DNA from 2 places in the Pediococcus parvulus genome. Region 2 is predicted to be linked to the other one. Evidence: a T-box and tRNA genes for the amino acid it is inferred to sense, from the RefSeq annotation. Region 2 holds a T-box; the other holds one or more tRNA genes.
The links. A T-box is a leader RNA that pairs with one kind of tRNA and senses whether it is charged. The one in region 2 lies ahead of leuS (leucine--tRNA ligase), so its partner is inferred to be a tRNA-Leu.

Region 1 (7,962 bases), 770 kb from region 2:
AAATTCGTCCAAATATTGCCAACAAAGTTCTTTAGTCAACTTTACGTCTTGATGATCTTCAATTGATTGAATTGAGTCCCGTTCAACCACTTTATTAATGAAGGCCTCACCGCCACCTTGAAGAACTTTTTGTAATGGCATAAATGGTACCTGAATATTAGGATGGGTAATCCCAGTGGTTGCAATCACCTGATACTTAGCTTGGATTTTTTTCAGATGATGATCCATTCCAACCAACGAAATTGGGATCACCTTAATATCATCAATCAAATTTTCAACCAATAATTGATCTAAAATGTTTTTGATCTTTTTTGCTGTCCCTTCACCAGTTGAACAAATTGCCACAATTGCTTTAGGTTGCGTAGTTCCCGGCACAGGTTTTTCCGATAAATCAACGTGTTTTTCTTTCTGTTCTGTAGAAACATTAATCCGTGAGTAACCATGAAATTCACGCAACTCTGAATAAATCGCCGCCAAATCGGTATCAATAAAGGATGCCTTGCGCGCAGCTTCCAAGACCATGGCTGTGGTCACCATATCAATCACTTTGACTGGAATATGGGTTTCATCGGTAATCTTATTTCCAAACGTGCTTAGCGAACCCATATCAACTAAAAGCAACACACCGTTACCCTCATCTGCTCGTTTGACACAGTCCACAATTTCTTTATAGGCTGTTTGGGGCTCCATATCTAATGGCATATCGAATGATTGAACGGAGTTATCCGATAATAATTGGGAAACAACCTGAACCATGGAAGTCGCCGTGCTGCTTCCATGTGCTGCAACGACAATGCCCACCTTACCAGAAGTTGGTGCAATTTTTAAAGATACCAATAGAATTGCCAAATAATAACTTTCCGACTCTGGAATTGGGACATTGTACCGATTTTCTAACTGCGTTTTAATTTCTTGAGCTACTTTCATTTCATTTGGATAATCCTCCACCATCGCGACCAAATCTTTACTCATGGTCCGCATCGGCTTCCCAGACTGAATCCGTTTAATGAAGGAACTAATATGCAAGCTCATGGCATAAAGGAAATTATCGCGAAAACGATAGTTCAATTCCTTTTCAATCTTAGTCTGGATCTCTTTTGTGAAGTCAATGATATTTTGGTCCACAATTTCGGCCAATTTAGCTTCTGCCCGCATATCATCTTCATCCGGTGAAAATGTTTTTAAATGAAGATTAATATCCGTTTTAATAAAATGATTAATGTGATCCTGATCTAAGCCTTGCTTCCGCAGTAATGTGGCTTTATCTCCAATAATTTCATATAAATTATACGGTAATTCATAACTATCGTTCCGGTTGGTCAAAACGTGTGTATCAGAATCCGGTTGAATCGTCATGTAAGGTTCCAATAATTTAGAAATCTCACCAGAGTCACGACGATTAGCAGCTAAATGAACTAAACCGTCCTTAATATTCGGTGGTAAATCGTCCACCGAAATCATGATTTCACCTTTATTCTCAATATTATTCAAAAATCCACGCGCACAAACCAACTGAATATTAGACTTTAACTGACCCACGTTTCCATAAGTGACACTGCCCAACAAGGACTGTACAACATCTTCCGTTAAAGTAATTTGTTTGTGTGTCCGATTGGCTTCAATACTTAATAAAGCCTTCAAAAGTTCAATTCGTTCCTTTGCACTTCGCTTGTTAAATGCTGGTAACTGAATTGTAATCGGAATTCGACGAACAAACGTCTTTAGAAGTGAGCTTTCAGGATCTTCAGTTGTGGCACAAACTAACCGCACATTTGCATGATGTATCTTTGAAGTTTCGCCAAGTTTGCTGTAGGTTCCGTGATCCATGAAATAAAAAATCATTTCTTGTCCTTCAGGTGGCAACCGGTGAACTTCATCTAAGAAAAGCATCCCGTTATCTGCCTCTTGAATCAAGCCGTCTTTATCTTCATTAGCGCCGGTAAACGCGCCCTTCACATAACCGAATAAATGCGACATTAATAACTCTGGATTATGTGAATAGTCAGCACAGTTAAACGTAATTAACTCATCTGTTTTTTTAATCAGCTGCTGTTGTTTGGCAAATTCAAACATAGCATTCGCAAAATAAGTTTTCCCAGAACCGGTTGGCCCAATCACTAACGTATTCAAACCACGCGGGGGGTATAAAATAGCTGCCTTAGCCTGCTCAATTTGGTTGTGCATACTGGAACTATTGCCAATCATGTGTTCAAACACATCACTACTTTCATTAATGGGGTGTATTGTTTGCTCTGAAATTTCACGCTTTTCAAGGCCACTATGAATGCGCCGTTTTCCTTCTGCCAAAGGAGAGGTTACAACTTCTTTGACCCCAGCTTGATTTTCTTCCACTAAACGACAGTACCGTACTGGTCGTCCAGAAATCTTGGTCAGTTTATTTTCGCGAACCAGCTGATTTAATTCCTTGCTCACATTAGAACGAATTAAATCCAACGCATTGGCAACTTCCTCAGTTGTTACAGCGGCACCTTCGCTCAATTCTGTTACCGTACTACCAGTTGTTTTTTCCGAAACAAATTCATAAATTCGATCTTTTCTTTTCATATGATGACCCTCATCTTTTGATACTGTGTTGATATACTTACACAAGACAGTATCAGTTTAGCATACTGTGTCAATTAATACAGAAATTAACCTTTTCAAGATTTATAACGCTTACTTAACCAATCTTACGACACAAAGTTAATTTTTAAATTTTGTGTATTCCTATTTTTGGCGAGAAAAAAAGTAAGGAATAAATTCCTTACCTTTTTAAAACCTATTATGCACCCAAGAAGATTCGAACTTCCACCGGGAGAACTCCCGACAAGATCCTTAATCTTGCGCGTCTGCCAATTCCGCCATGGGTGCAACAAAACTATTACCTAAACTATATTAGCAAAAAACGGTAATAGTTACAACCTTTTTCCTTAAAATCACGTTAACTTGCTTGAACAAGTTGCAATCTACCCCCACATTTTCCACACCGATATTTTTTCAAATCAATGTGTCGTTGACGCGGATAACGAAGACCACATTGCTGACAAACATAAATCAATCGGACTTTCTTTCGGCTTTTTACAGGGCTTGCTGGAGCGAAACGCGAGCCACCGACCTGCCGCAATAAGTGCCTAAACGTAGCATCCCGATGCTGATAGCCTTGATGCGTCAGGTGCAAATGATAGTGGCACAATTCATGTTTTATAATGCCAATTAAAGTCGGTAAATCATGTTCTGATAACATCCGAGGATTAATATCAATGTTGTGGGTCTGCAACTGATAACGACCACCTGTAGTGCGCAAACGTGAATTAAAGTAGGCTTCATGCGTAAATTTTCGGTGAAAATCAGTTTCTGAAACTTCTTCCACTAATTTTTGTAATTCATAATCTGTCATTTATTCGTTGCGTCAACTGGATCTAACATGGTGAGTTGAATTCGATGTCGGTCTAAATCAACACTTTCAACCCAAACGGTGACGACATCACCAACTGAAACAGCTTCACCTGGATTCTTAATAAATTTCTTGGTTAACTTAGATACATGAACTAGCCCATCTTGTTTAACCCCGATATCGACAAAGGCCCCAAAATCAACCACATTTCGAACCGTCCCTTGCAGTTTCATCCCTACCTTTAAATCCTCTAAAGTAAGCACGTCGCTTCTCAACAGCGGAGCAGGCATACCATCGCGCAAGTCGCGCCCTGTTTTTTCTAATCCGGCAATAATATCTTGAAGGGTTTCGACACCAATCTCTAAGTCAGCTGCTGTTTGGTTAAGATCTAACTGTTTAAATGCTTGTGCAGCTTCTGGAGTCCCAATCTGATCCAAACTTAACCCAACTTCAGTTAATAACTTTTTAGCAGCCTTGTAGCTTTCTGGATGAATGTCTGTATTATCAAGCGCATTTTTCCCCTGAACAATTCTTAAGAAACCAACTGATTGTTCATAAGCTTTCGGTCCCAAACGAGGGACTTTCTTTAATTGATTTCGAGCCTCATAACTGCCGTTTTCATCACGCCAGTTCACAATATTTTGGGCAGTTGTTTTGGTCAAACCAGAAATGTGTTCCAACAATTGAGGACTGGCTGTGTTTAAGTTGACCCCCACTTGGTTGACGGCTGTTTCAATCACTGTATCTAATTGACTGGTTAATTCTTTTTGGGGCACGTCATGTTGATACTGACCAACCCCAACTGCCTTAGGGTCAATTTTAATTAATTCCGCAAGGGGATCCTGAAGACGTCGCCCGATACTAATGGCGCTTCGTTCCTCAACATGTAATTCAGGAAAGGCATCCCGAGCAGCCTTACTTGCTGAATAAACTGATGCTCCAGCTTCGTTTACAATCACATAATAAATCTTCCGATCAATCGTTTTTAATACTGACGAAACGAATTCTTCAGATTCACGACTAGCTGTTCCGTTTCCAATGGCAATCATCTCAACGTGGTAGTCTTCCAAAAATTGTTTGAATTCTCCAGCAGCCGCCTGCCGTTTAGTTTGTGAGGCAGGTTTATGCGGATAAATCACCTTTTTCGCTAAGAACTTCCCGTTAGGATCCATGATAGCTAACTTACAGCCTGTTCGGTAAGCAGGATCAAATCCCAAAACCACTTTTCCTTTAATTGGTGCTTGCATCAACAAATGGTACAAGTTCTCGCCAAACACGTTGATTGCCTGTGTATTAGCTTCTTCACTTAATTCATTTCGGAGTTCACGCTCTATTGCGGGGCCAATAAACCGCTTGTAAGCATCCTCATAAGCATCTTGAAGTTGCGTCACTGCCGGTCCTTCATGACTGCCAATAATCCGAAAATGTAAATACCGCATGATAGCGGCTTCATCAACTTTAATTTGGGCTTTTAAAACGCCCTCTTTTTCGCCTCGGTTAATGGCTAAAACACGGTGTGACACCATATTAGAAAGAGATTCATCAAATTCATAATAAAGTTGATAAACGCCTTCTTCATCTTTTTCTTTTCCCTTAGATTTCACTTGAGAAACAAAGCGGCCATTTTTACGGGTGTAATTTCGAATCCAATCTCGGAATCCGGCACTATCACCAAAAGCTTCCGCTAAAATTTCATGGGCACCGGAAAAAACATCTTCAACAGTTGTGACCTTTTTGTCGGCATTAATGAATTCACTGGCCTTAGCTGTCAAATCACTCTGAGGAAAGGTCATCAGCCAAAAAGCAAATGGTTCAAGTCCTTTCTCCTTGGCAATCGTCGCTTTTGTCCGGCGCTTTTGCTTGTATGGTAAATACAGATCTTCCACCGTTTGTAATTTATCTGCTGATTTAATTTGCTTTTCTAAATCTGGTGTCAATTTACCCTGTTCAGAAATGAGTTTTAAAACATCATCTCTTCGTTTTTCTAGCGTTTCTGCTTTATTATAGCTGGTCTGAATTTGACGAATCTGGACTTCATCTAAACTGCCCGTTCGCTCTTTTCGATAGCGCGCAATAAAAGGAACTGTATCGCCCTCATCCAAAAGACTCAATGCTGCATGAATCTGTTTTGGTCGCATATCTGATAGTTGTTTTTCAACAATTTTTACAATTCGATCTTCCAAAAAATTCACTCCAAACTAATCATTTCGTTCTCAACAACACATAGTAATAAGTATAGCATACAGGCCCATTCATTCTATTTTCCATTTTCACTATACAAAAAAACTAGGAATTTATTTTTCCTAGTTTTTTTTGGCTATTTTAGCCCATCATCATTGCCATAATACGATCAAAGGCTTTTGAAACGGCATCCATATCCTTATCCTGAGCCTGTTCTGCTTTACTAAACTGCTCAGAATCAATCTTTTTATTTGCTTCATCAATGCTAGTTAGCATTAATTCACAATCCTGGGCATACGTCTCATAAGCACTAGTTAACTGCTTATGGCGTCCTAAAATTTGAACTGGTGGTTTTGCTTTTTTTAAAGTTTCGACATTTTGCTTATACAGATCAACTGCTTTTTTGAAAATGGTGACAATCTCATGTAGGTCACGATCACTTAAAGAATCAATTCCCTTTAAAGCTAATGTTTTCTTGAAATTTTGAAAATGAGGATCAACCTCTTCACCCATTTGTTCAGACGATTCCATTACCCGATTGAGCAAATTAGCATACCCTTGCGGATTACTTTTACGCATTTTAATATCTCCAATTCTAATTATTAGCGAGCTGCAAATCTTCGTTGGAACCATTTCACGATTTCAACAATTACAATAATTGATAATGAAGCACCACCAACAATTGCCCACTGGTGCAGATCCAAATGACTCACGTGGAAAATATCATTCAAACCAGGAACCACTATGGTAGCGGCCAACAATATAAACGATACCACAATTGACCAATTAAAGAATTTATTTTTCAAAGTAGTTGCACTAAAAATTGAGCCATGAATGGATTTTGAGTTAAAGGCATGGAACAACTGAATTAACCCTAATGTTGCAAATGCCATGGTCAACGCATCTGCATGTGCCTGAGCATAAGAAGCATGCACCGGATACAAGATGGCAAGACCATAAACTGTCAAGGTAATCAGTCCTTCTAACAGTCCTTGATAAATCACATTACTTGCGACCCCACCAGACAAGAAGTTGCTTGCTCTTCCTCGCGGCTTTTGTTTCATCACATTCTTTTCTGCGGGTTCCAATCCCAACGCAATTGCTGGGAAGGTATCAGTTACTAAATTAATCCATAAAATGTGAACTGGCGCAAGAATTTGCCAACCCATCATTGTCATGACAAACAACGTCAAAACTTCACCCAAGTTTGCAGACAAGAGATACTGAATTGCTTTTTGAATATTGGCAAACACTTTTCGTCCTTCTTCAACTGCCACCACAATTGTTGAGAAGTTGTCATCTGCCAAAATCATATCACTGGCACCTTTTGAAACTTCGGTACCTGTTATTCCCATGGCAACCCCAATATCAGCCTGCTTAAGGGAAGGCGCATCATTCACACCATCTCCGGTCATCGCCACAACTTTGCCTTGTTTTTGCCAAGCATTTACAATTCGTACTTTGTGTTCAGGGGCCACACGCGCATAAACCGAATACTGGTTAACTTTTTTAGCAAAGGTCTTATCATCCATTTCATCCAATTCAGTTCCAGATATAACTGCTTGATCATCGCCTTCTTCAATAATACCCAAACGTTTGGCAATTGCCGCCGCAGTATCGCGATGATCACCTGTAATCATTAATGGGCGAATTCCAGCCTGTTTAGCTTCTTCCACAGCCTGTGCTACTTCAGGACGTTCGGGATCAATCATCCCGATTAGGCCGGCAAAAATTAATTCTTGTTCGACCACTTCAGACGCCAAGGTTGCTGGGATTTCATCCACAATTTGATATGCAAATCCCAGCACTCTAATCGCCTGGGTTGCCAATTTATGGTTTGTGTCCAAAACAAGTTTACGCTCGGCGTCATCCATTGATTTGATTTCTTCGCCCTCTTCAAACAATGTTGTTCGTTGTAGTAATTCATCTGGGGCACCCTTGACCGTTTGTAAAAATCGTCCATCTTCCAATTGATTATATGTGGACATCAATTTACGTTCAGAATCAAATGGGACTTCGGTAACTCTTTTTTCTGAGCTAATTAATTTTTCGACATTTTGATGTTTATCCAAATTAAATTGAATTAAAGCCGTTTCGGTAGGATCACCAATCAAACCTTCTTTAGTTTGTTTGGTATCATTATTTAACACCATTAACTCAAACAAATGGTTGTAAGGATAATCTTTTGGATCGACATCCGCGGTGTCTTTCAATTGATTATTCACAAAAAATTTTTCAACAGTCATTTTGTTTTGGGTCAACGTTCCCGTTTTATCAGACGCAATGATTTGGGTCCCACCCAAAGTCTCAACGGCTGGTAATTTTCGAATGATTGCATGTCGTTTGGCCATTCGTTGCGTACCTAACGCTAAGGTAATCGTGACAAT
Region 2 (7,962 bases):
AGAAAAATTAGTTGAGGCAATTCGTAAGATATTTGATCTTCGACCAGCAGGAATCATCAAAATGCTAGATTTACAGCGGCCAATTTATAAAAAGACAGCTGCTTATGGTCATTTTGGTCGGACAGATATCGACTTACCTTGGGAACATACAGATAAAGTTGATGACTTAAAAGAGTTATTGAAGTAATTATTGAAATCTCTTCTGCAATTCGCGTAGAAGAGGTTTTTTAGGTGGAGAGTGAATTAATGACAGCGAAAAAGACAAACGTTACCTTAGTCACAATTGCGATTTTTGTGGCAACATTTTTAACAGCGGTAGAAGGAACCATTGTTTCAACCGCAATGCCGACCATCGTTGGAGATCTTCATGGCGTTAATTTAATGAACTGGATTGTTTCAATTTATTTGTTAACAAATGCAGTTGCTACGCCAATATATGGTAAGCTAGCCGATCTTTTTGGGCGTAAACGAATCTTCATTATTGGCATCATGATTTTTATTATTGGCTCAACATTGAGTGGGACGGCTAACTCTATGCCAACATTGATTGGTTGGCGGGCGCTGCAAGGTGTTGGGGCGGGGTGTATTATGCCAGTTGCAAACACCATTATTGCGGATATCTACCCATTTGAAAAACGAGCCCGTGTCATGGGCTTTAATGGAGCTGCATGGGGGATTGCTGCGATTGTGGCACCGTTGTTAGGTGGATTTATCGTGGACCAACTCACTTGGCACTGGGTATTCTTTATTAATATTCCGATCGGTTTGTTAACCGTTGCAATGATTGCACTTTACCTGCATGAGGATCCTCACACAGTCTCAACGAAGATCGATTACTTGGGAACTTTGTGGTTAACGATGGCGTTACTTAGTTTGATGTATGGGTTTCAAGTTTTGGGTGAAACCAATTTTACTTGGCAAACTGTTGAAACTTGTTTTGCAGTTACCGTTGTTGCAATTTTTCTGTTTATTAGAAGAGAACAAAAGGCCGATGATCCTATTATTTCGTTAAAACTATTCAAGAATCGCACGTTTATTACCCAAAATTTAGCGACCATGTTGGTTTCTGGATTTTTAATTGGTTTTGAAGTTTATATTCCTACTTGGACACAGGGACTGCTTGGTTTGCCTGCTTCCTTGGCCGGTTTTGCAGTCACGCCTAGTTCAGTTATGTGGATTTTTGGGTCATTTTTAGCGGGTAAGTTTATTCTTAAGCTGACACCCAAACAAACCTTGATGATTAGTCTAGCTATTCTGTTTGTCGGAAGTTTGTGGTTAGCGTTATTGTCACAAACGACACCATTTTGGTTGTTCTTTGTTATTTCTACCATTCTTGGTGTGGGATTTGGAATCACGATTACTTCCACAACGGTGACTTCCCAACGATTAGTCGAGGCAAAGGATATGGGTGTGGCGACTTCTTTCAATACATTAGCGCGTACGCTTGGTCAAACGATCATGATGTCCATTTTCGGGATCATCATGAATGGTACTATGAATAAAGGCATTGCCCAACATTCCAATTTGAATTTAGGGATGATGAATAAGCTGATTAATCCGCAAACAGCTTCCTCATTACCAGCTAAATTATTGCCAACGTTGAGAACTATTTTATATCAGGCGTTGCATAACATTTATTTGGCAGGAGTGTGTTTGATTATTTTGGCCATTGTGATAAATGCGATTGATTATCGAAAAAAACAAAGAATTTAAGAAAGTCGACTTTTAGTTGCTGTGTTTAAGCAATTAAAAGTCGACTTTTAGTTATCGTTTTTGAATGGCAAACAAAATTGGTGGGTCATTTTGTTGATTCATAAATTGATAATTTAAAACTTGAAACTCTTTTTGCGGTAATTTTGTTAAAAAAGTTTGGAGATGGTTCAGCTCATCTTTACCACCTGGATGACCATAATAACTGACCAAAATGACTAGTCCTCCCCGTTGCAAAATTTTTAGGCACTGTTCAACAGCTGAAATTGTGGTTTTTGCGTGTGTAATAACGGATTTATCACTACCGGGTAAATAGCCAAGATTAAAAATAGCCGCGGTAATTTGGGTGTCTTCAGGAAGATGATTTGATAAATGTTCATGTCCATCGTGAATTAGGGTAGTTTGATTTAACAACCCAGTTAAAAGCAATTGTGTTTTGGTGGCCTCAAGTCCAGCAGATTGGACATCAAATCCATAAACATGCCCACTTTTACCAACGGCACTGGCCAAGTAGATTGTGTCGTTGCCGTTGCCCACTGTGGCGTCAATCACGGTATCGCCCGGTTGGACAACTTGATCAAGTAACGTGTGGCTATAACGTAATGCAGATTCTAGATTCATTTTTTAAACCTCCGTTTTTGTTGGTAAAATTAAAAATCCTGATAATAAAACGATGGTGGTACCAAATAAAAAGCCCCCAAGAACGTCGCTGGGATAATGAACATTTAAATAAATACGTGACATCCCAATTAAAAGGATCATGCTGATTGCAAACAAATTAACTAAACCGCGTTGCCATTTGGATTTGACGAGGCTTGCAAATATGATCATGATTACGCCTAGAAGAATGATCGTGCTGGTAGAGTGGCCACTTGGGAAACTATAGCCACCGATTGAAATTAGTTTATGCAAAGGGCGAGGCCGTTGTACAAGGAGTTTAATAGCTGTATTTCCTAACGTTCCTACTAAAATGCTAAAAGCCGCAAAACTTAGCAGGCGATAATATTTGACATAAACTAGCCAACCGACAAGAACAAGAGTAAAGCCGATATTTTGCAAAGGATTACCCAAACTCGTAATAAATAAGAAAAATTGGGTTTTAGCGGGTGTTCGATTGTGTTGCATAATTTGCGCAATTGAGTGATCAAAGTTTTGAGTTGCCTGGGTATTTGCAATTACCATCAGCGTAACTATTATAAAGATTATTCCGGTGAGTAAACTGGTTAATAGCCATTCGTGATGTTGTTTATTGGTTTGCATGAATATCTCCCTTATTATTTCAGAATGCGCTTCTAGTATATCAGATTTTTCAAAGGTTTCTTGCATTTTTATGGCTAATTTGATAGGATTAGTCCATTAATGTTAGTTGAAAAGAAGTAGTAAGTGTCAGAGCCCTTTCAGAAACTGTGCGGATAATGTGAGCATAGATTGCGAAGACACCGAACTCATCTTTTTAATTTTATTGGTGAAACAAGTAGCTGGTAACGTGAGTTCGCGTTAAGAATTGAAGTGTTCGACTGACTAATTCAATCGTAAATATAGGTGGTACCGCGGAAAATTTCGTCCTATAAGATATTTTTTAATATCTTATGGGACTTTTTTATATAGAAAGGGTGTAGCTAAATTGGCATATAATCACGATATAATTGAACGGAAATGGCAGCATTACTGGAAAGAACATAAAACTTTTAAAACAAATTCGAGGACAGATAAGCCGAAGTATTACGCATTGGACATGTTCCCTTATCCTTCTGGTCAAGGGCTCCATGTAGGTCATCCTGAAGGCTATACTGCCACAGATATCATGTCTCGATTCAAACGGATGCAAGGATTTGAAGTTTTGCATCCAATGGGTTGGGATGCATTTGGCCTGCCTGCAGAGCAGTATGCCTTAAAGACCGGTCACAATCCCCGTGAGTTTACAGCACAAAACATCAAGAACTTCAAACGGCAAATTCGTTCATTAGGTTTTTCATATGATTGGGATCGTGAAGTCAATACGACAGATCCTAAGTTCTATAAGTGGACCCAATGGATTTTTGAACAAATGTACAAAAAGGGTTTGGCCTATGAAAAAGAAACACTTGTGAACTGGGCTCCTGACATGATGGGCGGCACAGTTGTGGCCAATGAAGAAGTTGTTGATGGTAAAACAGAGCGCGGTGGTTATCCAGTTTACCGTGTCCCAATGAAACAGTGGATGCTGAAGATTACGGCTTATGCAGATCGTTTGCTGGATGACTTGGACTTAATTGATTGGCCTGAAAGCATCAAGGAAATGCAACGTAACTGGATTGGCCGTTCAACTGGTGCCAGCGTCAATTTTAAAGTTGACGGGACAGATGATCAAATTGAGATATACACAACCCGTCCTGATACGCTGTTTGGCGCAAGTTACATGGTTATTGCCCCAGAACATGCATTGGCTAAAAAACTAACCACAGAGGCTCAAAAAGCGGTTGTGGAGGCCTATGAAAAGAAGATTGAGACTAAATCTGACTTGGAACGGACCGACCTGAACAAAGACAAAACTGGGGTTTTCACTGGATCTTATGGAATTAATCCTGTTAACGGCGATAAAATACCAATTTGGATTGCAGACTATGTGCTTGCTTCATACGGAACTGGTGCAATCATGGCGGTTCCAGCTCACGATCAACGTGACTGGGATTTTGCGAAGAAATTTGATTTACCAATTACACCTGTTATTGAAGGTGGCGATGTAGAGGATGCTCCTTATACTGAGGACGGTGTTCATATTAATTCCGATTTCTTAAATGGAATGGATAAACAAACTGCTATTGATAAGATGATTGATTGGCTTGAAGATAAAGGGGTCGGTCATAAAAAAGTTAATTATCGTTTGCGAGACTGGATTTTCTCCCGTCAACGTTACTGGGGGGAACCAATTCCTGTTATCCATTGGGAAGATGGCGAAACTACACTAGTTCCCGAAGACGAATTACCTTTAAAACTGCCTGCAACTAAAGATTTACAAACCTCAGGGAGTTACGAAAGTCCACTTGCTAACTTAAAAGACTGGGTCAACGTGGTGGATGAAAACGGCCGTAAAGGTCGCCGTGAAACGAACACCATGCCACAGTGGGCGGGGAGCTCATGGTACTTCTTGCGTTACATTGATCCGCATAATGACGAACGAATTGCCGATATGGATCTTTTGAAGAAATGGTTGCCAGTTGATCTTTACATTGGTGGCGCGGAACATGCCGTCTTACATTTACTGTATGCGCGTTTCTGGCACAAAGTGTTGTATGATCTCGGCGTTGTTCCAACTAAAGAACCATTCCAGAAGTTAGTGAATCAAGGAATGATCTTAGGTGACAACCACGAAAAAATGTCGAAATCAAAGGGTAATGTCATTAATCCAGATGATATTGTCGATCAATATGGAGCCGATACCTTACGCTTATACGAAATGTTCATGGGTCCTTTAACGGAATCGGTTTCTTGGAGTGAAGACGGCATTCACGGAAGTGAGAAGTGGATCGAACGGGTTTGGCGTTTAATGATTGATGAAAACAATCATTTGCGTGACCGGGTGACAACGTTTAATGATGGTAAATTAGATAAAGTTTATAATCAAACGGTTAAAAAGGTGACACACGATTTTGAGCACTTACATTTCAATACTGCAATTTCACAGATGATGGTGTTTGTGAATGAAAGTTATAAGGTTGATGCCTTACCAGTACAGTACATGGAAGGATTTGTCAAAATGCTTTCACCAGTTATGCCCCATGTTGCCGAAGAGTTGTGGCAATTGTTGGGCCATGATGACACAATTACGTATGCAAAATGGCCAACTTACGATGAAGATAAGTTAGTTGAGTCAACTGTTCAAGTTGTTCTCCAAGTCAACGGAAAAGTTCGTTCCCACATCAAAGTAGCTAAGGATACAAGCAAAGCAGACTTGGAAAAGATTGCCTTGGCTGACGAAACTCTAAAAGAATGGATAGATGGTAAAACGGTCCGAAAAGTGATTGCAATTCCTAATAAAATTGTGAATGTGGTTGCTAATTAAGACTTAGAAAAGAGAAAAGTGAAAAAAGGCGGGTAGATTCTGAGCGTAGCCGAAGTTAACATATGGTTCGTTACTTGAACCGTTTGTTGATGTAGCTGAGTGGAAGAGTCTGCCTTTTTTGCTTACATTTAGATCCTGAAAGTTTCTTTATATTTTCTTACGAAATGAATTTAAATTTGAATTGCCCTGTAGTAATGATAAAATGATTAAGATTGAGTATTCGAAAGTAGGTCGATAAATTATGGCTGAGACGCCTCAAGATAAGTCACAGACAACTGATGCGGGATTTCAACCGCTAAGACAAACAAGTAAAGAATCCACTTCAAAAGATAAAATGATTGAAGGCTCAGCCTGGATGACGGCTGGTAGCATTTTTTCACGCTTGTTAGGTGCAATCTACATTATTCCTTGGGTAATCTGGTTTGGCACTATGAGTAATCAAGCGAATGCCTTATTTGCAAAGGGATATAATATTTATAGTTTCTTTTTAATTGCAGCGATTGCTGGGATTCCATCTGCGATTGCCAAACAAGTGGCACATTACAATACAATCAATGAATTTGCAGTGGGCCAACGGTTATATAAACGAGGACTATTGTTGTCCGGCGCTACCGGGATTGTGTGTGCACTGATTTTGTATTTTGGGGCACCATTTCTTTCTAATCATGATCCCAATGTTATTCCGATTTTGCACTCACTTGCCTGGGCAGTTTTGATTATTCCAACGATGAGTTTGACTCGGGGTTTTTTTCAAGGCTATCAGGAAATGGCACCATCAGCAATTTCACAATTTGTTGAACAATTAGCCCGTGTGGCCTACATGTTGATTACGGCATTTCTAATCATGCATGTTCACCATGGTAATTGGGTGAGTGCCGTTTCCCAATCTACATTTGCAGCCTTTATTGGTGCGATTGGCGGGATGTTGGTTTTAGTTTGGTATTATTTCCGTCACCGATCTCGTTTAAGAGAATTGGCCGAGAATAGTAAGCAAGAACTGGCAATCCCGACTAAGCAGTTGTATAAAGAAATTATTGCTCAGGCGACACCATTTATTATTATTGGATCTGCAATTACAATTTTTCAATTAATTGACCAATATACATTTTTTAACATCATGCAACGGGCCTTTGACTATTCGACGACTGTGGTCAACACCTTGTATGCTGATTTTGCGTTTAATTCTAATAAACTCATTATGATTGTGGTTTCCTTAGGATCTGCAATGGCGATTACGGCGGTGCCAATGTTATCTGAGGCTAAAACCCGCGGTAATAAACGAGAAATCAATAATCAGATTACGGATGCTTTACTTTTGTTTTCGTTTTTTATGATTCCTTCAGCACTTGGTATGGCTGCCATTGCCCAGCCTTTGAATACACTTTTTTATCACTATGATGTTGTGGGAACTTTAGTTCTGCAGGCATCTTCATATGTGTCCATTATTTTGGGACTGTTTACGGTAATTTCAGCAATTATGCAAGGAATTTCCGAAAATGTCCGCGCGGTTGGTTACTTTGCGATTGGCGTCGTTGTTAAATTTGCCTTACAATTTCCACTGGTATCTTATTTTGGAGTGATGGGTCCTCTTCTTTCGACGGCGATTGGATTCGGGGTAGTGAGTTGGTTGATTCTACGTCATCTAAATCAAGAGTATGGCATAAGTTTCCATCGTATCAGCAGACCTTTTGCAGGGATCCTCGTATTTAGCGTTTTAACTTTTATTGTGGCGTATGCAACTGTCCACTTGAGCTATTTAGCATTGAACCCTAATAGTAAATTTATGGCTGTTTTCGTATCGGTTTTGGCAGCCTGCTTAGGTGGAATTGTTTATTTATATGCGACTTTAAAAACGAGATTAGCGGATATGATGATTGGCGATCGGGTTGAACGGATTCGAAGAATATTACGGATCCATTAAGGAGCGCGTTATGCGAATTGATAAGTTTTTGCACCAGATGAATATTGGAACACGAAGTCAGGTTACCCAGTTAATTAAAAAGGGTGCAGTTACCTTAAACGCACGCAGAGTACTCACTGGCAAAACGCAATTAAATCCAGGTCAAGATCTGGTAAAATTGGGTGAACGTGAGATTCAATATCAAGTTCATTATTATTATTTGCTCAACAAACCTTTGGGTGTCATTTCTGCGTCAACGGATAACCATCAAAAAACAGTAATGGATTTGTTTAATAAGTCTGATTACCGT

Region 1: it encodes a tRNA-Leu, which carries the amino acid that the T-box ahead of leuS (leucine--tRNA ligase) is inferred to sense. The anticodon was not compared.

The regions. Positions count from the first base shown of each region.
Region 1 covers NZ_OZ061292.1:604,073-612,034, reverse strand. Annotated here, with positions in the region: gene AB3217_RS02860 (sigma 54-interacting transcriptional regulator) at 1-2,565, opposite strand, end outside; tRNA gene AB3217_RS02855 (tRNA-Leu) at 2,786-2,871, opposite strand; gene AB3217_RS02850 (SprT family protein) at 2,942-3,397, opposite strand; gene AB3217_RS02845 (Tex family protein) at 3,394-5,577, opposite strand; gene AB3217_RS02840 (hypothetical protein) at 5,717-6,154, opposite strand; gene AB3217_RS02835 (cation-translocating P-type ATPase) at 6,178-7,962, opposite strand, start outside.
Region 2 covers NZ_OZ061292.1:1,373,997-1,381,958, reverse strand. Annotated here, with positions in the region: gene metK (methionine adenosyltransferase) at 1-187, shown strand, start outside; gene AB3217_RS06755 (MDR family MFS transporter) at 247-1,713, shown strand; gene AB3217_RS06750 (class I SAM-dependent methyltransferase) at 1,765-2,331, opposite strand; gene AB3217_RS06745 (phosphatase PAP2 family protein) at 2,335-3,036, opposite strand; T-box leader at 3,067-3,281, shown strand; gene leuS (leucine--tRNA ligase) at 3,335-5,752, shown strand; gene AB3217_RS06735 (polysaccharide biosynthesis protein) at 5,994-7,673, shown strand; gene AB3217_RS06730 (pseudouridine synthase) at 7,684-7,962, shown strand, end outside.